DNA from 3 places in the Streptomyces sp. NPDC091682 genome. Region 3 is predicted to be linked to each of the others. Evidence: riboswitches for the same ligand, from Rfam matches in the RefSeq annotation. Region 3 holds a riboswitch; each other region holds the start of a gene.

Region 1 (7,476 bases), on a different contig from region 3:
GGTGACGTGACGGCGCACCTCGTTGGAGTCGAAGGTCGTCTCCTGGTGGACCAGGTACGACGAGATCGGCTCGCCGCCCACCGCGGCCTCCACGGCCTCGGCCACGAGGGCCGGGTAGTAGCCGCTGCGCTCGATCGCCGTGCGCAGCCCCTGGGTCGTCGTACCGGATTTCGCCATGAGGTCCATCCTAAGGCCCGTACGGGCCCCTCAGGCCGCGCCGTACCCGGTCAGTAACTGGGGAGGGTCCGGGGGCCGAGATCGCCGCGGGCCGGCGGGTGGGCGACGCGGACGGTGGCGCTGAGCACGGAGACGCCTTCGGCGGCGACCACGACGGGCTCCAGTGAGACGCCGATCACCTCGGGGTGGTCGTCCACGAGGCGGGACAGCCGCAGGAGCAGTTCCTCCAGGGCGGGGGTGTCCACGGGATCGCTGCCGCGCCAGCCGAACAGGAGGGGTGCGGTCCGGATGGATCGGATCAGTCCGGCGGCATCCCGGTCGGTGGTCGGGACGAGCCGGTGCGCGGTGTCGCCGAGCAGCTCGGAAGCGACGCCGGCGAGCCCGAAGGAGAGGACGGCGCCCGCGGCGGGGTCGATGACGGAGCGGACGACGGTGTCCACCCCGCGCGCCACCATGGCCTGCACCACGGGCTGGAGCTCGGCCGGCTTGCCCAGCGCGTCGGTGAGCTCCTCGTACGAGCGCCTCAGCTCGGCCTCGTTCGTGAGGTCGAGGCGTACGCCGCCCAGGTCCGCGCGGTGCCGCAGGTGCGGCGCGGTGGTCTTGAGCGCCACCGGGTAGCCCAGCACCGCGGCGGCGCGGACCGCCGCGTCGGCGCTCGGCGCGGGCAGGGTGGGCAGGACGCGGATCCCGTAGCCGGCGAGCAGCTGGCGGGCGTCCCGGTCGGTCAGGGTCAGCACGGCGCCGGGGTCGACGTCCGTCAGCAGCCCGGCCAGCCGGTCCGCGGTCCCGGCCTCGTCGATGTCCTCGTACTCGGGGACCCGCCCGTCGTCGTCGGCGGCGGCCCGGCGCCACTGCCCGTACCGGACGGCCTCGGCGACGGCCTTGACCGCCCGCTCGGCGGCGGGGTAGCTGGGGATGCTGTCGCCGGCGGCGGACAGCGGACCGGCCGGTGCGGGGGGCGCGGGGTCCGCCACGGGGCCCCAGTTCCGGGGCGGGGCGGAATGCGGGGCGCCGCGCACGGCGGACAGGGCTTCGACGAGCTCGGCGAGCTCGACGTGGACCACCGCGACCGGCTTGCCCGGGTACTCGGCCACGGCTTCGCGCAGGGCACCGGCCAGGTCGTCCGCCGGAGCGTCCTCGCTCACCCACGGGATGGCCGTGACCACCACCGCGTCGCAGTCCTCGGAGCGCAGCGCGTCGGTCAGGGCGGCGCGGAAGTCCGCCGGCGCGGCCGCCGTCGTCAGGTCCAGCGGCGGCAGCGGCCGCAGGCCCTGGGTGAGGCAGGCGTCGTAGGTGAGGATCCCGAGGGATTCGGAGTTGCCGAGGATCGCGATCCGGGGACCGGCTGGCAGCGGCTGCGCCGCGAGCAGGAGGCCTACGTCCACCAGCTCGGTGACCGTGTCGACGCGGATGACGCCGGCCTGGCGCAGCAGCGCGGAGACGGTGGCCTCCGGGAGTCGGGTGTCGGGGACGACGTGCCCGGCCGGGCTGTGCCGGCCGCCCTTGGCGACGACCACCGGCTTGACGGCCGCGGTCCGGCGGGCGAGCCGGGTGAACTTGCGCGGGTTGCCGAGGGTTTCGAGGTAGAGCAGGGCGACGTCGGTTGCCCCGTCGTCGTACCAGTACTGGAGGATGTCGTTCCCGGACACGTCGGCGCGGTTGCCCGCGGAGACGAAGGAGGAGAGGCCCTCGCCGCGCCGGAGCAGGGCCGAGAGCAGGGCGATCCCGATCGCCCCGGACTGCGTGAACAGGCCGATCCGGCCGCGCGTCGGCATCGGCGCGGGGGTCAGGGAGGCGTTGAGTTCCACCTCCGGCGCGGTGTTGATCACGCCGTAGGCGTTCGGTCCGATCAGCCGCATCCCGTACGAGCGCACCTGCCGCACCAGTTCGCGCTGGCGGGCGAGTCCGGCCGGGCCGCTCTCCCCGTACCCGGCGGACAGGACGACGAGCCCCTGCACCCCGTGCTCGCCGCAGGCGGCCACCGCTTCGGGTACCCGGTCGGCCGGGACCGCGATCACCGCGAGGTCGACCGGGGCGGCGATGGCTTCGATGGTCCGGTAGGCCCGCACGCCGTCGAGCAGGTCGCGGGTGACGGCCTCGTTGACGGCGTACAGGTGGCCGTGGAAGCCGCTGTCGCGCAGGTTGCGCAGTGCGGCCGCGCCCACTCCTGCACCGGAGCGGCTGACTCCGACGACGGCCACCGAGCCGGGGGCGAGCAGCCGCTGGACCGAGTGTGCCTCGGCGCGCTGTTCGCGGGCGCGCTGCACGGCGAGGGACTCGGCGGTGGGTTCGAGGTCGAGGGTGAGGTGGACGGAGCCGTCCTCGAAGCTGCGCTTCTGCTGGTAACCGGCGTCCGTGAAGACTTTGATCATCTTGGTGTTGGCGGGCAGCACCTCGGCGGCGAACCGCCGGATGCCGCGCTCGCGGGCCACCGCGCCGATGTGTTCGAGGAGGGTGGAGGCGACCCCGCGGCCCTGGTGGGCGTCCTGGACGAGGAAGGCGACCTCGGCCTCGTCGGCGGGTCCGGAGGCGGGCCGGCCGTCGGCGCCGATGCGGTCGTAGCGGACGGTGCCGATGAACTCCCCGCCGATGGTGGCGGCGAGCCCGACCCGGTCCACGTAGTCGTGGTGCGTGAAGCGGTGCACGTCACGGTCGGAGAGCCGGGGGTAGGGAGCGAAGAACCGGTAGTACTTCGACTCGTCCGAGACCTGCTCGTAGAAGCTGACGAGCCGGCCCGCGTCCTCGGTGGTGATGGGCCGGATCCGGGCGGTGCCGCCGTCGCGCAGGACGACATCGGCTTCCCAGTGGGCCGGGTACGAGGGGTCCGACTCGATGGTCATGGGCCTACCTTACGGCCGGATCGGGCCGTCGAACCCTCGCGCGGCGCCGAGGCATGACGGGACGAACCAGGGCAAGCTGGGGAAGGCCGAACGGCGGAAAATTCAGGCCGGAGGTAGGCCCGAGCATTCCGGGTGCCATGAGAGACTGGTCTAGACAACCGTAAGAACCTGAAGGGCATCACCATGGCAGAGCGCCGCGTCAACGTTGGTTGGGCCGAGGGCCTGCACGCTCGTCCCGCCTCGATCTTCGTCCGTGCGACGACCGCTTCCGGCGTCCCGGTGACCATCGCGAAGTCCGGCGGCGACCCCGTCAACGCCGCCTCCATGCTGGCGGTCCTGGGCCTCGGCGCCCAGGGTGGCGAGGAGATCGTCCTCGCCTCCGAGGCCGAGGGTGCGGACGCCGCGCTCGACCGCCTCGCGAAGCTGGTCGCCGAGGGTCTCGAGGAGCTCCCCGAGACCGTCTGACCCTTCGGGTTCCACTTCACGCGCGAAGCCGCGGCCCCCGATCCGGGGGGCCGCGGCTTCGTCGTTCGCCAGAGCCCGGACCGAGGAGCCGAGCCGGACCCCGCCCCGGGGACGGTCGCGCGCTCGGGGCGACCCGGGAGCCGGGCTCCGGGCCCGCCCCATGCGCTCACCCCGCGGGACCGCGGGACCGCGCACCACGAAGAAATCCCGCTCGGCGAAAAAGGCCCGCCGAAATCCAGCCCGGCGCACGCCGAATTAAGCTCGGCCAGAATTCCGCACGGGGAATTGTTTCAACCCAACAACCCAACACAGACCGGCCACCGTACGGCGAATTCGAGCGATCCCACCCTTTGTATACGGCTCCTGTTAATGTCGGCCGCTCGACATGTTTACGGCAGGTTGCGAAGTGCTCACCGCCGGGCGGCGCCGCAGCCGGTGCGCCCCCGCCGCACGGTCGGCGTGGACCGCGGTCAGCGCCCGCGCCCGTTCGGCGTCGCCGCGCGCCACCGCGTCCACGATCGCCCCGTGCTCCGCCCAGGACTCCACGGGCCGGGCCGGCGCCTCCACCACGTACATCCACGCGATCTTGTGCCGCATCTGCGTGAGCAGCGCGATCAGCCCGGGGCTGCCGGAGGACTGTGCGAGCGTCTCGTGGAACCAGCCGCCCAGGGACCGCAGGTCCTCGCCCTGGCCCCGCCTGGCCCGCTCCTGCCCCAGCCTGACCAGCCCGCGCAGCACCTTGAGGTGCGCGTCGGTGCGCCGGCGGGCGGCCCTCGCGGCGGCGAGCGGCTCCAGGAGCATCCGCAGCTCCAACAGGTCCGCGGCCTCCTGCTCGGTCGGCTCCGCCACACAGGCCCCCGCGTGCCGCCGCGTGGTCACGAACCCCTCGGACTCCAGGGTCCGCAGGGCCTCGCGCACCGGGACGCGCGAGACCCCGTACCGGCGGGCCAGCACCTCCTCGGTCAGCCGGCCGCCCGGCTCGAACACCCCGGAGACGATGTCGTCGCGGATTGCCGTGCATACCGCGTGCGCAGGAATACGCAAGACCGAACCTCCGCCTATTTCCGACTGCCACCCTCATTGCACGCACATGCGCGTGCTGCGACTCTATTGCAACACACGATAATTTCCGAGAGCGGCCGGAAATACGAAACATTTGCACAAAGACGCAACACACAAAGACCCCGGCTCGGGGAGCCGGGGTCTTCGGTGAAGCGGTGCGAGGCGGTGTCAGAGGCTGACGCCGTGCGAGCGCAGGTACGAAATCGGGTCGATGTCCGAGCCGTACTGCGAACCCGTGCGGGCCTCGAAGTGCAGGTGCGGGCCGCTGGAGTTGCCGGTGGAGCCCGACAGGCCGATCTGCTGGCCCGGGGTGACCTGCTGGCCGACGGAGACATTCAGCGAGGTCATGTGCCCGTACTGGGTGTAGGTGCCGTCGTTGTGCTTGATGACGACGTTGTTGCCGTACGCGCCGCCCCAGCCGGCCTCGACGACGGTACCGAGGCCCACCGCGTGGACCGAGGTGCCGGAGGCGGCGTGGAAGTCGATGCCGGTGTGGGAGCCGGAGGACCACATGCCGCCGCCCGCGTGGTACTGCGTGCTGACGTACGAGCCGTCCACCGGGGCGACGAAGGTGTTGAGGCGCTTGCGCTCCTCCTCGCGGGCGGCGCGCTCGGCGGCCTCGCGCTCGACCTTCGCCTTGGCCTCGGCGAGGCGCTTGGCCTCCGCGGCCCGCTGCTTCGCGTCGGCCTCGGCCTGCGCCTTGACGGCGTCCTGCTCGGCGACGCGGTGCTGGGACTCGGCCTGGTCGGCTATGTCGCCCGCGAGGTCCTCGGCGACGACCACGGCACCCAGGCCGTTGTCCTGGCCGATGGTGCTGCTGTGGTTGTCCGCGGCGAAGGCCGGGCCGGCGAGGGAGCCGACGACGCCCGTGGTGGCGATCGCGGCGATACCGGCGTAACCGGCGGTCTTCTTGCTCAGGCGGCTGGAGCCACGGTGCTTACCGGTACCAGCGGGACGACTGCCAAGCGCCATGAAGGGGTTGATCCTTTCCTTCCTTCTCGCCTACCGGGTTAGCTGACGGGTTCGGAGCAGGAAGGTCTCCTACGGACCTCCTCTTGCGAGGGGGTCCGATTCACCCCAGGGACTCATGTGGGTCCCCGGCTCCCCAGGCTCGCGCCTGACGGGGACTCGGCGATCGCTGTCCGGTGCCGCGGGTGCGGCGAGTACAACTGACGGGCAGCACGGCCGACGCTAGGCGGATCATCAGTCAATCGCCAAACAGACACGGCTTTTTGTTGCGTACGCCACACCGCATACAAGCAACCTCGCCATTAAACGGACAAAAGGGGTTCCGGAGACAAGTCGCCAGAACCCCTTGCTGAAACCTTCAGCCGACCCTCAATGAGCCGTCATCCGCCGGTCAGTTGGAGACGACCGTGACCTCTCCGATCCCCAGGGCCCGCACGGGCTCCTCGATCAGCGCCGCGTCGCCCACCAGGACGGTGACCAACCGGTCCGCGGGGAAGGCCTGGACGACCGCCGTGGTCGCCTCCACCGTGCCCGTCGCGGCGAGCTGGGCGTACAACTGCGCCTGGTAGTCGTCCGGCAGTTCTTGCTCGACCTGATCGGCGAGGGTGCCTGCGACCGAGGCCGCCGTCTCGAACTTCAGCGGGGCCACGCCCACCAGGTTCTGCACGGCGACATCGCGTTCGGCGTCGGTCAGACCGCCCTCCGCGAGGGTGCGCAGCACCTTCCAGAGGTCCTCCAGCGCCGGTCCCGTGTTCGGGGTGTCCACCGAGCCGCTGATGGCGAGCATCGAGGCGCCCTTGCCGTCCGCGGTGGAGCGCAGCACCTGGCCGAAGGCGCGCACGCCGTAGGTGTACCCCTTCTCCTCGCGCAGCACCTTGTCCAGGCGCGAGGTGAGGGTGCCGCCCAGGCAGTACGTGCCCAGCGCCTGGGCCGCCCACACCCGGTCGTGGCGGTCCGCCCCGATCCGCCCGATCAGCAGCTGCGTCTGGACCGCGCCGGGCCGGTCGACGATGACCACGCGGCCGGTGTCGTCGGCGGTCACCGGCGGCACCGGGAGGGCGGCGGCCGTGTTGCCCGTCCAGGTGCCCAGGGTGTCCGCCAGCACGGCGTCCAGGTCGATGCCGGTCAGGTCGCCGACGACCACCGCGGTGGCGGTGGCGGGGCGCACGTGGGCCTCGTAGAAGGCGCGCACGGCGGCGGAGTCGATCCGGGCGACCGTCTCCTCGGTGCCCTGGCGCGGCCGGGACATCCGCAGGGTGGCCGGGAAGAGCTCCTTGGAGAGCTGCTGGGCGGCGCGGCGCTGCGGGTTGGCCAGCTCGTGCGGGATCTCGTCGAGCCGGTTGCGCACCAGCCGGTCGACCTCGGCGTCGGCGAAGGCGGGGGCGCGCAGCGCCTCGGCGAGCAGGCCCAGTGCCTTGGGCAGCCGGGAGGCCGGGACCTCCAGCGAGACCCGCAGGCCGGGGTGGTCGGCGTGCGCGTCCAGGGTGGCGCCGCAGCGCTCCAGCTCGGCCGCGAACTCCTCGGCGGAGTGCTTGTCGGTGCCCTCGGAGAAGGCCCGCGCCATGATGGTCGCCACGCCGTCCAGGCCCTCGGGCTCGGCGTCGAGCGGGGCGGCGAGGTTGACCTCGACCGCGACGACCTGCTGGCCCGGCCGGTGGCAGCGCAGCAGGGTCAGCCCGTTGGACAGCTGTCCGCGGTCGGGGGCCGGAAAGGCCCACGGCTGCGGTTCGCCGGCCCGCGGGCGCGGGTGGAAGGTCATCGTGACGGCTGCCGTGTCGCTCACTGCTCCGCCCCTTCGTTCTCGTCGGAGTCGTCGGACTCGTCGTGCTGGTCGGACTCGTCGGCCGCGAGCGGCTCGTAGACGAGCACCGCGCGGTTGTCCGGGCGCAGTCGGGCCGCGGCCACGGCCTGTACCTCCTCGGCGGTGACGTCGAGGACGCGCTGGACGGCGGTCAGCGCCAGC
Region 2 (7,476 bases), on a different contig from region 3:
CTTGGGAACGGCGAGCGGCGAGCCCACCGTCACCCACAGCGGGACGTGCGGTGTTCCCTCCTGGTGCAGCGTCTCGTACGCCACGACGGATCCCAGGGAATGAGCGATGAGAACGTCGGGCCGATGCTCGACGATCGTTTCGTGCAGCCGCCTCTGCACTTCCTCTCGTGCCGGGCCGGGGGTCCGGTAGGCGGTGACCTCCTTGGCCCAACGGACCATGAGCCACTCCATGAGCCACTCGGGGCACGCCCAGCTCTCCGCGATGTCGGCGATGCCGTCTCGCAGCAGGGTGGTCAACAGTCCCTGAGCCAGGCGTCCGGACTCGGCGCCGCTGTTCGAAGACTGGGTTGCGAGGAGCCCGCGCAGCGTTTCCTCCTCCGCCTGCGTAAGGTCCTCCAGTTCCGTGTCGTCGCTCTGGCGGCCCTTTTCGCGCAGCAGATCGGCATAGTAGACGACCTGTACGTCTGCGTCGTCGACGCCCAGGTGCTTGGCCCAGACGGCGGAAAGGTTCCGGGTGGCCGTTTCGGCCGACTCCCCCGGCCGGTGGTTGCCGATTCCGTGGATTCCGACGATCTTCACTCCGGTCCTCCGGTGGAGTAGGGAAGGGCTTTGAGGTAGTCGGCCAATCCCTGGTGGAAGAGCCGGTAGAGCGTGGACCCGTCGCTCTCGACGCCGGTACGCAAATAGAAGCGGCCTGCCTCCAGAAGCATCCGGACGTTGTGATCGCCGACCTCGGGGTCGAACTCGGGCGCGACGCAGACAACGGCGTCCGTGGGGAACCCCTCCCCCTTGGCCCAGGCCACTGCGGCCAACACGGCCCGCAGGCGGGGGCCTTCCGGGTGCAGGCTCAGGTCGAGTTCCAGCACGCCGGGGAGCGTGAGGGGGACGCTCGCGCCCAGTTCCTCGGCGGCTTCCACGTCTGCCGGCGCCTCAAGCGTCTCCAGCGCCCGGCCGTAGATGCGTGCCACTAGGAACGGACCCCACTCCTGTGTGGCCCGGGGGTCCTTCGTGAGGGTGGCGGCGATCGTCTGGGCCAGCGTGGTGCGGACGGAGCGCCGGGATGCATCGCAGTAATCGGGGAGTCCGGCGAGACGCAGCACGAGGTGGTGGGCAAGGTCGGCCCGCAGCTCGTCCACCGGTACGTCGTCCAGGTCGAGCAGCGTCCCGCGCCGCGCGGCCTGCCCCAACAGCGGCTGAAAGCGCGTGCCGCGCCGCGTGCCGACGAGGAGCCGGACGATGGGCTGGCCATCCGGGCGTACGCCCTCCACCAGCGGCAGCAGCAGCCGCTGCATCAGGTCGACGGGGTCGTCGGCCTCATCCAGGGCATCGAAGATCAGCGGCGGCACGGCCGGGAGCAGAGCCAGCGCCTCGATCAGATCGGGTACGGTCCACGGCTCGGCGCTCCCGGTGTCGCGGCCGGCAAGCCGCCACTGCAGGGCCAAGGAAGTGACTACGGCTTCGAGGTCGCGGTTGCGCGCGTGGATCGCCGCCAGCATCGGGTTCGGTGAGGGAACACCGTCGGGCTGCTGCGCGGCCAGGTGCTTGCGGATGTCGGGTGCAGCCCGGACGATCTCCTCGTGCCCGGCGCAGACCAGCGACCCCAGCAGGGCCGACTTGCCGGACCCGGGTGCGCCGGTGACGACACGCAGCCCACCGCAGGCGGGGTCGTCCACCCAAGGGGCGAGTTCGGCAAGCTGCCGGGTGCGACCCACAAAGTGATCACCGACCCGATCCATGAAGTGCTCAGCGCCCAGGTCGGCGACGAACGCCCGCACAGGGGGCTCGACCGCCTGGAGCCGTTCCAACCGGGGGTCGCTGACCCAGTTCGGGTTGGCGAAGAACGGCAACTCGAGCGGCTGCGAGGTGTCGACCTTGGTGGAGTGGACCTTCTGTCTACTGTTGATCTCGCTCAGCCGGAGCTGGATCGCCGACGTCACCCGGTCCCACCGGACGTAACGCAGCAGAGGTGACGTATCGAGGCCGTTAGCGGCGATCTCTTCCAGAACTTCGGCCACAGCGGTGCTGAACGCACCGTCGTAGGCCGCACGGTCCGGACTCGTGGCCGCGATCACCCAGGCGTGCAGCTGATCGTCGGGGATCTGAGCCAACTGCGCGATCCGGGCCGTACGTCCGGCACGGCACAGGTCGACCAGGAACAGCATCGGGTGCGGCAGACCGTTGGCCTCTTGGACCCAGAGACTCACATCAGTGCCCACCCCGGTGTCGCCGCAAGACGGCACCATGGCCAACCGCTCCGAGCCCTCGGCCGCCTTGGTCCGCCCCCTGCCCGCCGGCATCGTCGTGCCGTGCGAGATCACGTGCACAATGCGGTACTGCTCTTCGCTCGCGTCGGTCCAACTGCGCCGCACGGTCTTGCGGTCGGGCTCTCGCACCGCTGTGACGTCGTACGCGAGCTTCGAGTAGGCCTGCTCCAACCTGGACATCAGGTCCGGCACGAAGGGGAGTTCATCCCACCCGTGCACACCGGGTAGCGGTTCCTCGCCCTCAGCAACAGCCGGGGCGAACCGGCTCACGCCCATCAGCAGCGCCCGCGACGGATCAGCCCCTCCGGGCGTCGCATCCCCCATGCCGCTCCTCCCCCACCCGGGAATGCCGACCAGCGGCCCCTTGCGGAGACCACCCGGCGATCGTACCGGCCGACCAGGTCAGCAACTGCTCGGGCTAGAGTCCAAGGCACAGGACGCAGGCCCAGGACGCAGGCCCAGGACGCAGGCCGAGCAGCCCGTTGCGGCCGCGCGGCCTGCCGTCTCTGCGAGGCTCTCGACAGCCTCACATCCGCACGATCTGCGCCTGCGCCACCACTCGGAGTGACCCGTTCGGCAACGGAAGGGGCGCGAAGAGCCCCGTCCGTCCCCCGGCCGCTCCGCGCGAGCGGACCCGTCGATGTCACGGACGGTCCGCTCGCGCTCCTCGGGGCTCAGCCTGCCCCATCACCGCGCTGACTGCGGCAGCTCCGCGTCCGGCGTCACCGCTCGCCCGCCAGGTCCAGATCACCGGCCCTGGACCCACTCGCCTCCGGTTCCACCGGCTTCGGGCGACGCCACGGGTGGGCGATCGGACGGGCGATGGGGCGCCACCACGGATCCACGGGCAGCGTTCCGGCAGGCTCGAAGGGCTCGCCCGGGCGCGGGAGCGCCACCAGCTGGTCGGCCCCCTCCGCAGCGTCGACCGTCCACTCCCCCGGCTCCGCCCAGGCGTGCAGGGCCAGGTTGAAGGTGCCCCAGTGGATCGGCAGCATCGTCCCGCGCGGGACGCCGCCCTGCAGGTCGAGGTGGGCGCGCATGCCCTCCTCCGGCGTCATGTGGATGTCGGGCCAGTACTCCGAGTAGGCGCCGATCTGGATCATGGTGGCGTCGAAGGGCCCGTGCTCGGCACCGATCTCCTCGAAGCCGGGGAAGTATCCGGTGTCCCCGCTGTGGTAAATCCGGTGCTCGGCGCCCGCGACGACCCAGGACGCCCACAGGGTGTGCTGCTGGTTGCGCAGGCCGCGGCCGCAGAAGTGCCGGGCGGGGGTGGCCGTGAGCGAGAGGCCGGCGATCTCGGTGCTCTCGTTCCAGTCCAGCTCGCGCAGCCGGTCGGCCGGAACGCCCCAGCGTTCCAGGTGCGCGCCGACGCCCAGCGGGACGGCGAAGACCGTGTCCGTCCCGGCCAGCGCCTTGATCGTCGGCAGGTCGAGGTGGTCGTAGTGGTCGTGCGAGATGACCACGACGTCGACCGTGCCCAGCGAGGCCAGCGGAACCGGTACGGGGTGCAGTCGCTTGGGGCCGGCGAAGGGGAAGGGGGAGCATCTCTCGCCCCACACCGGATCGAACAGCACCCGGCGCCCGTCGATCTCCGCCAGCACGCTGGAGTGTCCCATCCAGGTCAGCCGCAGGCCGCTCGCGGGCGGCTTCGCCAGGTCCGCGAGGGTCGTCGGGTGGACCGGGATCGGTGCGGCGGGGCTGCGCCGCTCCCGCTGCTCCCGATGGAAGTAGATCTTCGCGAACTCCGCCATCGACCCCGAGGGCCGGTTCCGGGCCCCGACCGGGTTCTGGAAGACGCCGTCGGCGAAGTTCGGCGAACGGCGGATCCGCTCCAGCCGGGCACCGGACGGGTCCGCACCGAAGGCTTCGGGCCGCAGGGCACGCAGCCGCGGACGCAGGGGACGGGAGCCGGTCAAAGCGCCTCCAGGGAGGATGGGGTCAGGATGGTCGTGCTCTACGACCATCCCAACGCACACCGGCCCCGAAGGATTCCGCTTCCGGCTCCTCGCCCGCTACAGCGGCAGCAGGTCCGGCCGCTTCGCCTCCACGTGGTCCCCGGAGGACTCCCCGCGCAGCCGTCGGCCGATCCACGGCGCGAGGTGTTCGCGCGCCCACTGGATGTTGTCCCGGGTGACGTCCACCGAGCCGCGCGGCTGCTGCGGGGGCCACGGCTGGTCGGGGTCGGCCGGCACGTCCAGCCCGAGCACCTGCGCGGCGCGCAGCGCGACCCGCGTGTGCCCCTCGGGCGAGAGGTGCAGGCGGTCCGTGTCCCAGGCCCGCCGGTCCTGTACGGACTTCAGCGACCAGAGGTCGAGCACCGGGCAGTCGTAGCGGTCGGCGATGGCGCGGACGTGCGCGCTGTACGTCGCCACCTTGCCGCGCAGGTGCTTGAGCACCGGTACGCCCCGGGTGTCGAAGCCGGTGGTGATCATGACCTGGCCCACGGCCCCGGTGAGGTCGGCGACGGCCGCCTCGAACCGCTCCGCCACGTCGTCCGGGTCGGTGCCGGGCCGGATGATGTCGTTGCCGCCCGCGCAGAAGGTCACCAGGTCCGGTGCGAGGGCCTTGGCCCTCGGAAGCTGGTCGGCCACGATCTGGTCGAGGAGCTTCCCCCGCACCGCCAGATTCGCATACCGGAAGTCGTGCTCTTCGCGCTGATCGGCCAGGAGCACGGCGAGCCGGTCCGCCCAGCCGAGAAATGAATCCCCGGGTCCCGGGTCCCCCACGCCCTCGGTGAAGCTGTCCCCGATCGCCGCGTACGAGCCGATGGTCTTGAGTTTCGTCGTCGTCGCTGCCACGAGAACCCATCCTTCACTCCCGTAACCAACCTACGCCAACGTAATGAGGGGTTGACGGACCGTGATCTGTACCACGTCGGGGATAAGGAATAAGTACACATGGGGCCGGGACCCCCCTCGGGTCCCGGCCCCACGCGTGTCTGCTCCTTCCTGCGGCGGGTGCCGTCAGAGGCTCGCGCCCTTGGAGCGGAGGTAGGCGATCGGGTCCATGTCCGAGCCGTAGGACGGGGTCGTACGGATCTCGAAGTGGAGGTGCGGGCCGGTCGAGTTGCCGGTGGACCCGGAGAGGCCGATGGCCTGCCCCGCGGTGACGCTCTGGCCGGAGGAGACGGAGAGCTGGGACAGGTGGGCGTACTGGGAGTACTTGCCGTCCGCGTGCCGGATGACGACCTCGTTGCCGTACGAGCCGCTCCAACCGGCGGAGACCACGGTGCCCGCGCCGACGGCCTTGACGGTGGTGCCCATGGCGGCGATGAAGTCGACGCCGGTGTGATAGCCGGAGGACCACATGGCACCCGCGACCTTGTACTGGGTGGAGATGCCGCCGCTGACCGGCGCCACGAAGCCGGCGGTCGACTGCGGCGCGGCGGCGGGGGCCTCGGCCCGGGGCTCGGCGGCGGCTTCCGGCTGCGCCGGGGCAGCCTGCTCGGCCTGCTTGCGGGCCGGCTTCGGCGCGGCCGGCGCGGCCTGCTCCGCATCGGCTTCGGGGGCCGGGCCGGCCTCGGCCTCGGCGGGCGCCGGCGCGCCGGGACCGCCGAGGTGGAGCTTCAGGCCCGGGTGGATCAGCGACGGGTTGCCCCCGACGGCCTCGCGGTTGTCGGCGTACAGCTGCTCCCAGCCGCCGGACAGGTGGCGCTCGGCCGCGATCTTGGAGAGGTAGTCGCCCGGCACGACGGTGTAGACGGTCGGGGCGGCCTGCACGGCGGCGACGGGGGCCGCCTGCAGGGCGGCGGGGGCCTGCGGCGCCACCGCGGGGGTCACCGCGGTCGCGGTGGCCGGGGCGCCGGCCGCGTGGGCGCCGGCAGCACCGATCAGCGGCAGCGCGAGGGCCGCGCCACCGGTTCCGGCGACGGCGAAACCGCGGGAAAGGGAAAGGGACTTGGGGCGGCGGTGCTTACCCTTTGCAGGCATGACGAATTCCTCTCCGGCGCCTGCGAGGTGAGCTGTCGGGTTCGGACTGGAGATGTCCGGACGTACATGTAGGAGACATGCACGTCTTCACCCCGAGCCGTCCCGGCGAATGGATCTCCGGGTCGGCGGCTTACCTGGTTCCCCCGCTCCTGCCGCGCGAATAGGTCGGATGCGGTTTCCGGGAGGCGGCAGGATTTGGCGGTCCACCCGGATCGATCGCGAAGGTAATCCCTTGCGGCCGCGGGGAACAAGCCGTGAATTCCCTGACGGAATAACAGGCATGAGGGACCGCCGGAATTACCGTCACCCTGCGTCCATTCCCCACCGCCAACGACCGCCCCGACGGGGCCATTCGCCCTTAGCGATCAGGCACTCACGGTCACCGTATGATCTGGCTCACGGGGACGTGCCCGATCTCGCCTCCGGATATGGCAAGTTGGCGCCAAGTAGCGTAATTCGGACAGAGGGCCCAGGACGTGGCGGAGGAGTTGCTTTGACCCAGCAGATACAGGAGCCGGAGCTGTCCGGAGTGCGCAATTTCCGCGATGTGGGCGGATTGCCGACTTCTGACGGACGAACGGTCAGGACGGGACGACTGTTCCGAAGCGGACATCTCGCACATGCCACCGAAAGCGATGCAGAGTTCCTCGCCTCGCTCGGTCTCCACACCATCTTCGACTTCCGCAACGTCGCCGACCACGCGCTGGAGGGACCGGACGTCGAGCTGCCCGGCGTCCGGAACGTCAACATCCCGCTCTCGGACCCGGCCGACGGACGGGAGTTCTGGCGGCTGGTCCGCGACGGCGACCTCGCGCAGCTGCGCGAGATCCTGGGCGACGGCAAGGCGGCCGCCCGGATGTCGAACTCGTACCGCGAGATCATCCGGCAGCGCACCGCCGAACACGGTCGGGTCGTGCACGCCCTCGCCGGGGACAGCGTCCCCGCGCTGATGCACTGCGCGGCCGGCAAGGACCGGGCCGGCCTGTCGATCGCCGTCACCCTGCTCGCGCTGGGCGTGGAACGCGAGGCGATCGTGGCGGACTACCTGGAGTCGAACGCCCCGCACCGCCGCTACCGCGTGCGCCGCACCGACGAGTCGGCGGCCGCCCGCTCCCCCGAGGTGATGGAGCTGCTCGCGCCGCTCTTCGACGCCCGCGCCGAGTACCTGGTGGCCGCCTTCGACACCATCGACGAGATCTGGGGCGGGGTGGACCGCTACCTGGCGGAGGGCCTCGGACTGACGCCCGAGACCCTCGACCGACTGCGCGACCGGCTCCTGGTCT
Region 3 (7,476 bases):
CCACCGTTGAGGATGTTCATCATCGGAACGGGCAGCAGGTGCGCGTTCGGACCGCCGAGGTAGCGGAAGAGCGGGAGGTCCGAGGCCTCGGACGCGGCGTGCGCGACGGCCAGGGACACGCCGAGGATGGCGTTGGCGCCGAGCGAGCCCTTGTTGTCGGTGGCGTCCAGGTCGAACATGGCCTGGTCGATCAGGCGCTGCTCGGTGGCGTCGTAGCCGACGAGCTCCGGGCCGATCTGCTCGATGACGGCGAGGACGGCCTTCTCGACACCCTTGCCGAAGTAACGGTCGGGGTCACCGTCACGCAGCTCGATGGCCTCGAATGCACCGGTGGAGGCGCCGGACGGAACTGCAGCACGGCCGGTGCTGCCATCGTCGAGGCCCACCTCGACCTCGACCGTGGGGTTGCCTCGGGAGTCCAGGATTTCCCGGGCTACGACGACGTCGATGGACGGCACGAGCATCTCCTTCTGGGATGTGACGCTGAGTGTGCGGTGGCGTGTCAGGCCGTGGGATGGCCTTGCCGCCTAGAGCCTAACCGGCTCCGGGCACTGGGCCGCCCGACCGCCCGGACCCTGGGACGAAAAAGCGCTCGAATACCCCTCTTCCGGGACATACATCGCTTGATCATCGACGTTCGGGGGCCGCACGCAGCACCGCCCGGCGCGTGGGGCGCGCGCCGGGCGGTGGAAATCCTGCACGGGGTCAGCTGACGCCGCGTACACGTTCCTGCGGCTCTACCGCAGTGTTCAGCTGAGCTTCAGCTTCTGTCCCGGGAAGATCAGGTCGGCGTCCGAGACGATGTCCTTGTTCAGCTCGAAGAGCTGCTGCCAGCCGCCCTTGACGCCGTTGGCCTCGGCGATGGTGCCCAGGGTGTCGCCCGACTTGACCTCGTACGAGCCGTTGCCGGTCTTCGGCGCGGCCGGAGCCTCGGTGCGCTCGGAGCGGGTGGTCGGAGCCTCGGCGCGCTTGGTCTCCTGCTTCGGCGCGGCCTTGGTCTCGACCTTCTTCGTCTCGACCTTCTTCGTCTCGGCCTTCGGCTGCGGCTTGGACTGCGGCTTAGACTGGGGCTTCGACGACGCCGGGGTCTCGGAGCCGCCACCGCTGTAGGCGGAGTTCGACAGGCCCTTGCCGCAGGACGGCCAGGCGCCCTTGCCCTGGCTCTTGAGGACCTTCTCGGCGATGGCTATCTGCTGCGACTTGGAGGCCTGGTTGGCCTGCGCGGCGTACGACTTGCCACCGAACCCGGCCCACGTGGAGGGCGAGAACTGCAGACCGCCGTAGTAGCCGTTGCCCGTGTTGATGGCCCAGTTGCCACCCGACTCGCACTGCGCGACCTTGTCCCACTCGGACGTGGTGGCGGCGCTGGCGGTGCCCGCGGCCATCAGGGGGGCGGCCACGGCCACACCGGCGACACCGGCGAGCGTGACGATCCGAACAGACCGCTCGATTGCAGTACCGCGACGGTGCTTGCCCTTGCCGGAAAGCAGCATGGAGTTCTCCTCACCGACGCCTACGAGGTGAGCTGTCGGGTTCGGGCGAGTGAGTTGCCCGGCCGTGCGACCTAGCGCACGTCTTAACCCCAAGCCGGTTGCGTGACCGTCTCTCAACGGCCGCTCCCGGCACCTACCTTGGTTCCCCCGCTCCTGCCTTCGGCGCTTGACGCGACGACTGTTCCCCCCGTCCGCCGGCAGGATTCGGCGATGCGGTCGAAGGAGCTCGCGGTGGCGAGCGATTCAGAAGGTAGACAGGTCTCTCCCCGATGTTCAACGACGAACATCGGGGAGAAACGGCCCCTACTTGCGCCCCCTGCAGGGGTGTTTGCGCAGGTGAGGGCGGGGTTTGCGGAAGCCCCGAGGCGGGACACGCCAGTTGACCGGAAGAGACACATGTCTCACTTATAGAAATCCGACATTCGACTCTTTCCGGATAACTGAACTGTCCTTATTGCGGGGTTAGATCCAGGTTCTGGCCGGGCTTGATGAGGTCGGCGTCCCCGCCGATGACTTGCTCATTGGCCTGGTAGAGACCGTTCCAGCCCCCCTTTACGCCCTTGGCAACCGCGATGGTCGCCAGGCTGTCGCCCGCCTGGACCGTGTAAGTGGGGTCCGATGCGGCACCGGACGGGGCCGTCGACTCGCCCTCGGGCGCACCGCGGTGCTTGCCGCTGCCCTCGACAGGAGTGGCGCCGGTGGTCTGCGGGACCTCCGGGTTCGCGGGGGCCGTCGAGTCGACCGGGGGCAGTCCCGGCGTGACGGGCGGGGTGGTGGGCGCGGTCGGGTCCACCGGCTGCGTCGGCGCCGTCGGGTCGACGGGGGCCGGCGTGCCGGTCGGGCCGCCCGGCTGGACCGGAGCGGTCGGGTCGACCGGAGGCGTCGTCGGGACGTCCGGCGCGGGCATGACGGGCAGCCCGACGGACGGGGCGTCGGGAATCAGGAACGGGGTGCTGGACGGGCTCGCAGCCGGGGCCGGGGTCGGCGACCCGTAGTCCGTGGACGGCTTGCCGCCCCCGGTGGACGGAACGGCGTCGTCCGGGCGGGACGGCGCGGGGGCGATCGGGCTCTGGCTGCCGGGCAGACCGGGGTCCACCTTGGCGGCGGGGCTCTCCTTGACCAGGCCGGCCGAGGCCGCACACAGCGGCCAGGCCTGCGGCCCCGTCGAGCCGAGCACCCGCTCGGCCACGGCTATCTGCTGGGAACGGCTCGCCAGGTCGGGGCGCTCGGCGAAGTCGAGCCCGCCGGCGCTCTGCCACTCTTCCTGGGTGAACTGGAGTCCGCCGTAGGCGCCGCTACCGAAGTTCGCGCTCCACGAGCCGCCGCTCTCGCACTCGGCGACCTTGTCCCACGTGGACGTGTCGGCGGCAGTGGCGCTGGTGGCGGCCAACAGCGGCATGGCCAGCGCGGAGCCAGTGACTCCGGCTGTGACGACCAGCGCGGGGACCTGGCGGGGGCGTCTGTGACGGCCGTTCCCGGAGAGCATGAGGGATCACCTTTCGCATATAACAGCGGGGTAACGGCAGAACCTAGCGGCCTTCGAACGATTGTCACAAGTCAAGGCCGAACCTGACTTTTAATCAGCTTTCGCGCAACTGTTTTGAGCCGTGAATCGAACGGGAAGAGTGCGCAGTCCTCGCATGATCAACCCTCCGCGCCAGCGCAGGTCTTGGGGTGGAACGGCAAGTTCCAGATCAGGTAGACGCGTCAGCAAAGTCGCGAGTGCGGTCTGCCCTTCGAGTCGGGCGAGCGGGGCACCCAGGCAGTAGTGGATGCCGTGGCCGTACCCGAGGTGCTGATTGTCGGTCCGGGAGAGGTCGAGGGTGTCCGGGTCCGCGAAGCGCTCGGGGTCCCGGTCGGCCGCGGCGAGGACGACGAGAACCGGATCGCCCGCCGCGACGTCCTCGCCTCCGAGAGTCAGTGGTTCGGTGGCGAACCGCCAGGTCGCCAGCTCCACGGGGCCGTCGTAGCGGAGCAGCTCCTCGATGCCGGTCTCCAGCAGGCCGCGGTCGCCGGCGGCGAGGGAGTCTTGGAGGCGGGTGCGCTGGTCCGGATTCATGAAGAGGGAGTGGACCCCGTTGCCGATGAGGTTCACGGTGGTCTCGAAACCGGCGAAGAGCAGGATGAAGGCCATGGCGGTGGCCTCGCCCTCCGTCAGGTGGTCGCCGTGATCGCTCGCCCGAATCAGGTCGGAAATGAGGTCATCGCCCAGATCATCCCTTTTGCGATGAATGAGTTCACCGAGGTAGGTCCGCATCTGCTTGACCGACCGGGCCACCCCACCACGTGGACCGCCGCCGTGGCGGATCATCATGCCGGCCCAGTCGCGGAAGTCGTCCTGGTCCTCGCGCGGTACCCCGAGCATCTCGCAGATGGCGTAGATCGGGAGCGGGAAGGCGAACTCGTGAATGAGATCGGCCTCGCCCCTCCCCGCGAACTGGTCGATCAGGTGGTCGGTGAGCGCCTGCACCCGCGGGGCGAACTCGGCGACCCTGCGGGGGGTGAAGGCCTTCGACACCAGTCGCCGCAGCCGGGTGTGGTCGGGCGGGTCGATGTTGAGCAGGTGCGTCATCAGCTCCGCCTTACGCTCCCCCGGGATCCCGGTCTTGCCCTTGGCGTGCGCGGGCTCGGCGTGGTGCGCCGGATTCTTGCTGAGCCGCTGGTCGGCGAGGGCCTGGCGGGCATCGGCGTACCGGGTGACGAGCCACGCCTCGACCCCACTGGGCAGCTTGGTGCGGTGCACCGGGGAGTGCTCGCGCAGCCAGGCGTACGCCGGGTAGGGGTCGGTCGCGAACTCCCAGTCGAAGAGGGTGGGGCCCTCGGCGGAAGGAGTGTCGGCGGGAGTGTCCGCGGGGGTTTCGGCGGGGGTTCCGGAGGTCTGCTCGTGCACCTGATGACCGTATCCCGGCGCCGAGACCCCATCCGATATAGCCGGTTAGTCGCGGCTGTCCGTAGATCGGCCATCCCTTGACGTCAACTTCTCCGACATTCCTACTTTCGGTTTTGTGGATGTCAGGATCTTGAAAAGCAGTTTCGCGGTGGTGGAGAGACGGGCCGAGCACGCCGTCAAGTTCTTCTACTCCCACCTCTTCTGGCACAACCCCGCGATCCGCGCCCTCTTCCCGGACCCCCTCCACGACATGGAACGCCAGCGGGACCGGCTCTTCGCCGCGCTCACCCACGTGATCGCCCACATGGACGACGAGACCCTCGGCCCCTACCTGCGCGACCTGGGACGCGACCACCGCAAGTTCCTGGTCCGCCCCGAGCACTACGCGGCCGTCGGCGCCAGCCTGCTCGCCGCACTCGCGGAGACCTCCGGCGCGGCCTGGACCCCACCGGTCGAGAAGGCCTGGGCCGAGGCCTACCAGGTGATGGCCGACGCGATGACGGCCGGCGCCGAAGCGAGCGAGGACCCACCGTGGTGGGACGCCGAGGTCGTGCGCCACCTCCAGTACGGACCGGACATAGGCGTCCTGACGCTACGGCCGCACGCCCCCTTCCCCTATCTCCCCGGCCAGTACACGAGCGTGAGCAGCGGTCGGTTCCCGACGACCTGGCGCACCTACTCCATCGGCAACGCCCCCCGCCCCGACGGCACCCTCGACCTGCACGTCAGCCGGGTCGAACAGGGGCGCCTGAGCACCGCCCTGGTCCGCGAGACCCGGCCGGGCGACCTGCTGCGACTCAGCGCCGCCGGCGGGCAGCTGACCTTCCGCCGCGCGGACCGCCCGGTCAGCCTGATCGCCGCCGGCACCGGCTGGGCACCCATCCGGGCCCTGCTGGAGGACCTCGCGGAGCGTCCCTGCGATCAGGACGTACGGCTCTTCGTGGTGGCCCGGGACGGCGCGCACCTCTACGACCGCCCGCTCATCGACGCGTTCGCCGCCAGCTGCGCCTGGCTCGCCGTCACCTACATCACGCCCGCCCCGGGGCGCCACCGCAACCAGGCCACCGACCGGCTGGCGACCGCCCTGGGCAACCGGGGGCTGTGGCCGGACCAGGACGTCTACCTGAGCGGTCCGCCGCAGTTCATCGACGAGACCGCCCACCTCCTCCAGGAGCTGGGCGCCCGCCCCGGCCGCCTCTTCCACGACGCCGTACCGGCCCGGGGCCCCGCGTACGGGGAGCGCCCGCTGGGATTCGGCGAGTGGTTCCTCGACCCCCGGGCGCCCCACTGGCACGACCCGTCGGCCCGCGCGCCGAAGGCGTACTGAAGGAAGGCCCCCTCGAGGAAGGTCCCCTACTCGCCCGGCTCCGCCACGCCCTCGGCCGCCCGGATCGCGTCCCGGTAGGCGCGGGCCGCCGCGCGCAGCGCGGTCTCGGGGTCGGTCCCCGCCGCCTCGGCACGGGCCGCGAGCTCGAGCAGTTCGTACCCGATGCCCTCGCCGCGGGGCAGTTCCACGGCCACGCCGCCCGTCCGGGCCCGGCCCGCGAGCTTGGCGGCGAGCGCCAAGCCGGGCTGGCCCACCGGGATCCCGTCGGTGACCGACTCCCGCCGCTTCTCCACCGCCTTGGTGCGCTGCCAGTGCGCGTTGACGTCCTCCGGGGTCTCGGCCTCCGCGTCGCCGAAGACGTGCGGATGCCGGTGGATCAGCTTGGTGACCAGCGCCCCGGCCACGTCGTCGATGGAGAAGGCCTCGGTAGCGTCCTCGCCGTCCTCGCCGTCCCCGCCGGCCTCCTCGGCGATCCGGGCGTGGAAGACCACCTGGAGCAGCACGTCGCCGAGCTCCTCGCGCAGCTCCTCCCGGTCCCCGTCCTCGATGGCCTCGACCAGCTCGTACGCCTCTTCGATCGCGTACTTGGCCAGGCCCCGGTGGGTCTGCCGGGAGGTCCACGGGCACTCGCGCCGGACCCGGTCCATCACCTGGACCAGGTCGAGCAGGCGCGCGCCCGGCAGGTCGTAGGAGCCCGGAAGGAGTTCCAGGTCGGGCATCGAGACCCGGCCCGAGCCGGCCAGCCGGGCCAGCCCGTCGGTGAGCCGCTGGTCGCCCTCGCCGCCCGGGAGCACCACGACCGTACGGCCGCCCGCGCAGGCCTCGACCAGCGCGTGCGCGTCCGGGCTCTCGAACGCGACCTCGATGCCCGCCTCCCGCAGGTACGGCAGCTGCGGGTGGTCGGGGTCGGCGCACAGCACCCGGTCCGCTGCGTGCAGGGTCTGCCACGCCGGCCAGGACAGTACGCCGGGGGCGACCCGGTGGCTGGTGGTCAGCAGGACGATGCGGCCCGTGGGCTCGGCGGCGGCGGTGGCGGTGGGTTCGGAGTGGTCGGTCACCCTCCGAACCTACCTCCGGCGCGCCGGCCCGCGGCCCGCGGGACCCCGGAGCCTCAGGCTCCGGCGGGCGCCGCCTCGGGCCGCGTCCGCTGGGTGATCCAGGGCGTCTCCCCGGTGCCGAGCTTGATCTCCTTGGCGTCCCAGGCGCCGTAGCGCGGGTTCACCTCGATGTGCAGTGCCTCGACGGCGGCGCGGGCGGGCTGCTCCAGCTTCCCGGCTCCGTACTTGGCGGTGAGCGCGGTGAGGAGCACCCGGTCCCGGAGGAAGCGGTCGACCTGGCCGGGGGCCATGGCCCCCTTCTGCAGGAGCAGTGCCTCGAACTGCTCGTTGCCGCCGTTCTCGTCGACGTACGCCTTGCGTTCGTCCTCGATGTCCTTCTGGGTGGCCGTGAGCCCGGCGGTATCGGCCATCTTGTCGATGATCCGGCTCTGGAGGAGCGCGTCGAGCTTCTGCCGCTCCAGGTGGGGGGTGCTCGCGATGAGCTCGGCAGCGGCCTGCCCGGACCGGTTCTGCGCCGCACGGACGTCGTTGACCTGGGCCTGGAGCGCGGAGGTGGTGATCCGTTCGCCGCCCACGACGGCCGCGGTGCCGGCTCGCGGCTCGCCCGAGCAGGCGGACAGCAGGGGCGCCGCCACGAGCAGGGCGGCGGAGACGGAGAGCGCTGTGCGACGGTGCAAAGGAGCCTCCAGGGCCGGAAGATTGTGCGTC

What was found. Region 3 has a riboswitch for cyclic di-AMP ahead of ACIQK6_RS35610 (transglycosylase family protein). Riboswitches for the same ligand answer to the same signal wherever they lie in the genome.
Positions count from the first base shown of each region.
Region 1: linked by a shared signal. The riboswitch ahead of ACIQK6_RS22505 (peptidoglycan DD-metalloendopeptidase family protein) and the one ahead of ACIQK6_RS35610 (transglycosylase family protein) in region 3 are both predicted to bind cyclic di-AMP.
Region 2: linked by a shared signal. The riboswitch ahead of ACIQK6_RS25770 (LysM peptidoglycan-binding domain-containing M23 family metallopeptidase) and the one ahead of ACIQK6_RS35610 (transglycosylase family protein) in region 3 are both predicted to bind cyclic di-AMP.

Region 1 is NZ_JBIVTH010000009.1:270,026-277,501, reverse strand. It holds gene ACIQK6_RS22525 (DUF5998 family protein) at 1-177, opposite strand, end outside; gene ACIQK6_RS22520 (GNAT family N-acetyltransferase) at 228-3,017, opposite strand; gene ACIQK6_RS22515 (HPr family phosphocarrier protein) at 3,201-3,482, shown strand; gene ACIQK6_RS22510 (GntR family transcriptional regulator) at 3,849-4,526, opposite strand; gene ACIQK6_RS22505 (peptidoglycan DD-metalloendopeptidase family protein) at 4,713-5,516, opposite strand; cyclic di-AMP (ydaO/yuaA leader) riboswitch at 5,529-5,688, opposite strand; gene ACIQK6_RS22500 (pitrilysin family protein) at 5,905-7,272, opposite strand; gene ACIQK6_RS22495 (pitrilysin family protein) at 7,293-7,476, opposite strand, start outside.
Region 2 is NZ_JBIVTH010000011.1:268,674-276,149, forward strand. It holds gene ACIQK6_RS25750 (hypothetical protein) at 1-579, opposite strand, end outside; gene ACIQK6_RS25755 (ATP-binding protein) at 576-2,483, opposite strand; gene ACIQK6_RS25760 (MBL fold metallo-hydrolase) at 2,987-4,180, opposite strand; gene ACIQK6_RS25765 (SGNH/GDSL hydrolase family protein) at 4,277-5,062, opposite strand; gene ACIQK6_RS25770 (LysM peptidoglycan-binding domain-containing M23 family metallopeptidase) at 5,228-6,193, opposite strand; cyclic di-AMP (ydaO/yuaA leader) riboswitch at 6,198-6,394, opposite strand; gene ACIQK6_RS25775 (tyrosine-protein phosphatase) at 6,687-7,476, shown strand, end outside.
Region 3 is NZ_JBIVTH010000023.1:33,496-40,971, reverse strand. It holds gene eno (phosphopyruvate hydratase) at 1-458, opposite strand, end outside; gene ACIQK6_RS35610 (transglycosylase family protein) at 750-1,493, opposite strand; cyclic di-AMP (ydaO/yuaA leader) riboswitch at 1,496-1,668, opposite strand; gene ACIQK6_RS35605 (transglycosylase family protein) at 1,945-2,979, opposite strand; gene ACIQK6_RS35600 (cytochrome P450) at 3,070-4,383, opposite strand; gene ACIQK6_RS35595 (globin domain-containing protein) at 4,514-5,710, shown strand; gene ACIQK6_RS35590 (nucleoside triphosphate pyrophosphohydrolase) at 5,737-6,768, opposite strand; gene ACIQK6_RS35585 (SurA N-terminal domain-containing protein) at 6,822-7,445, opposite strand.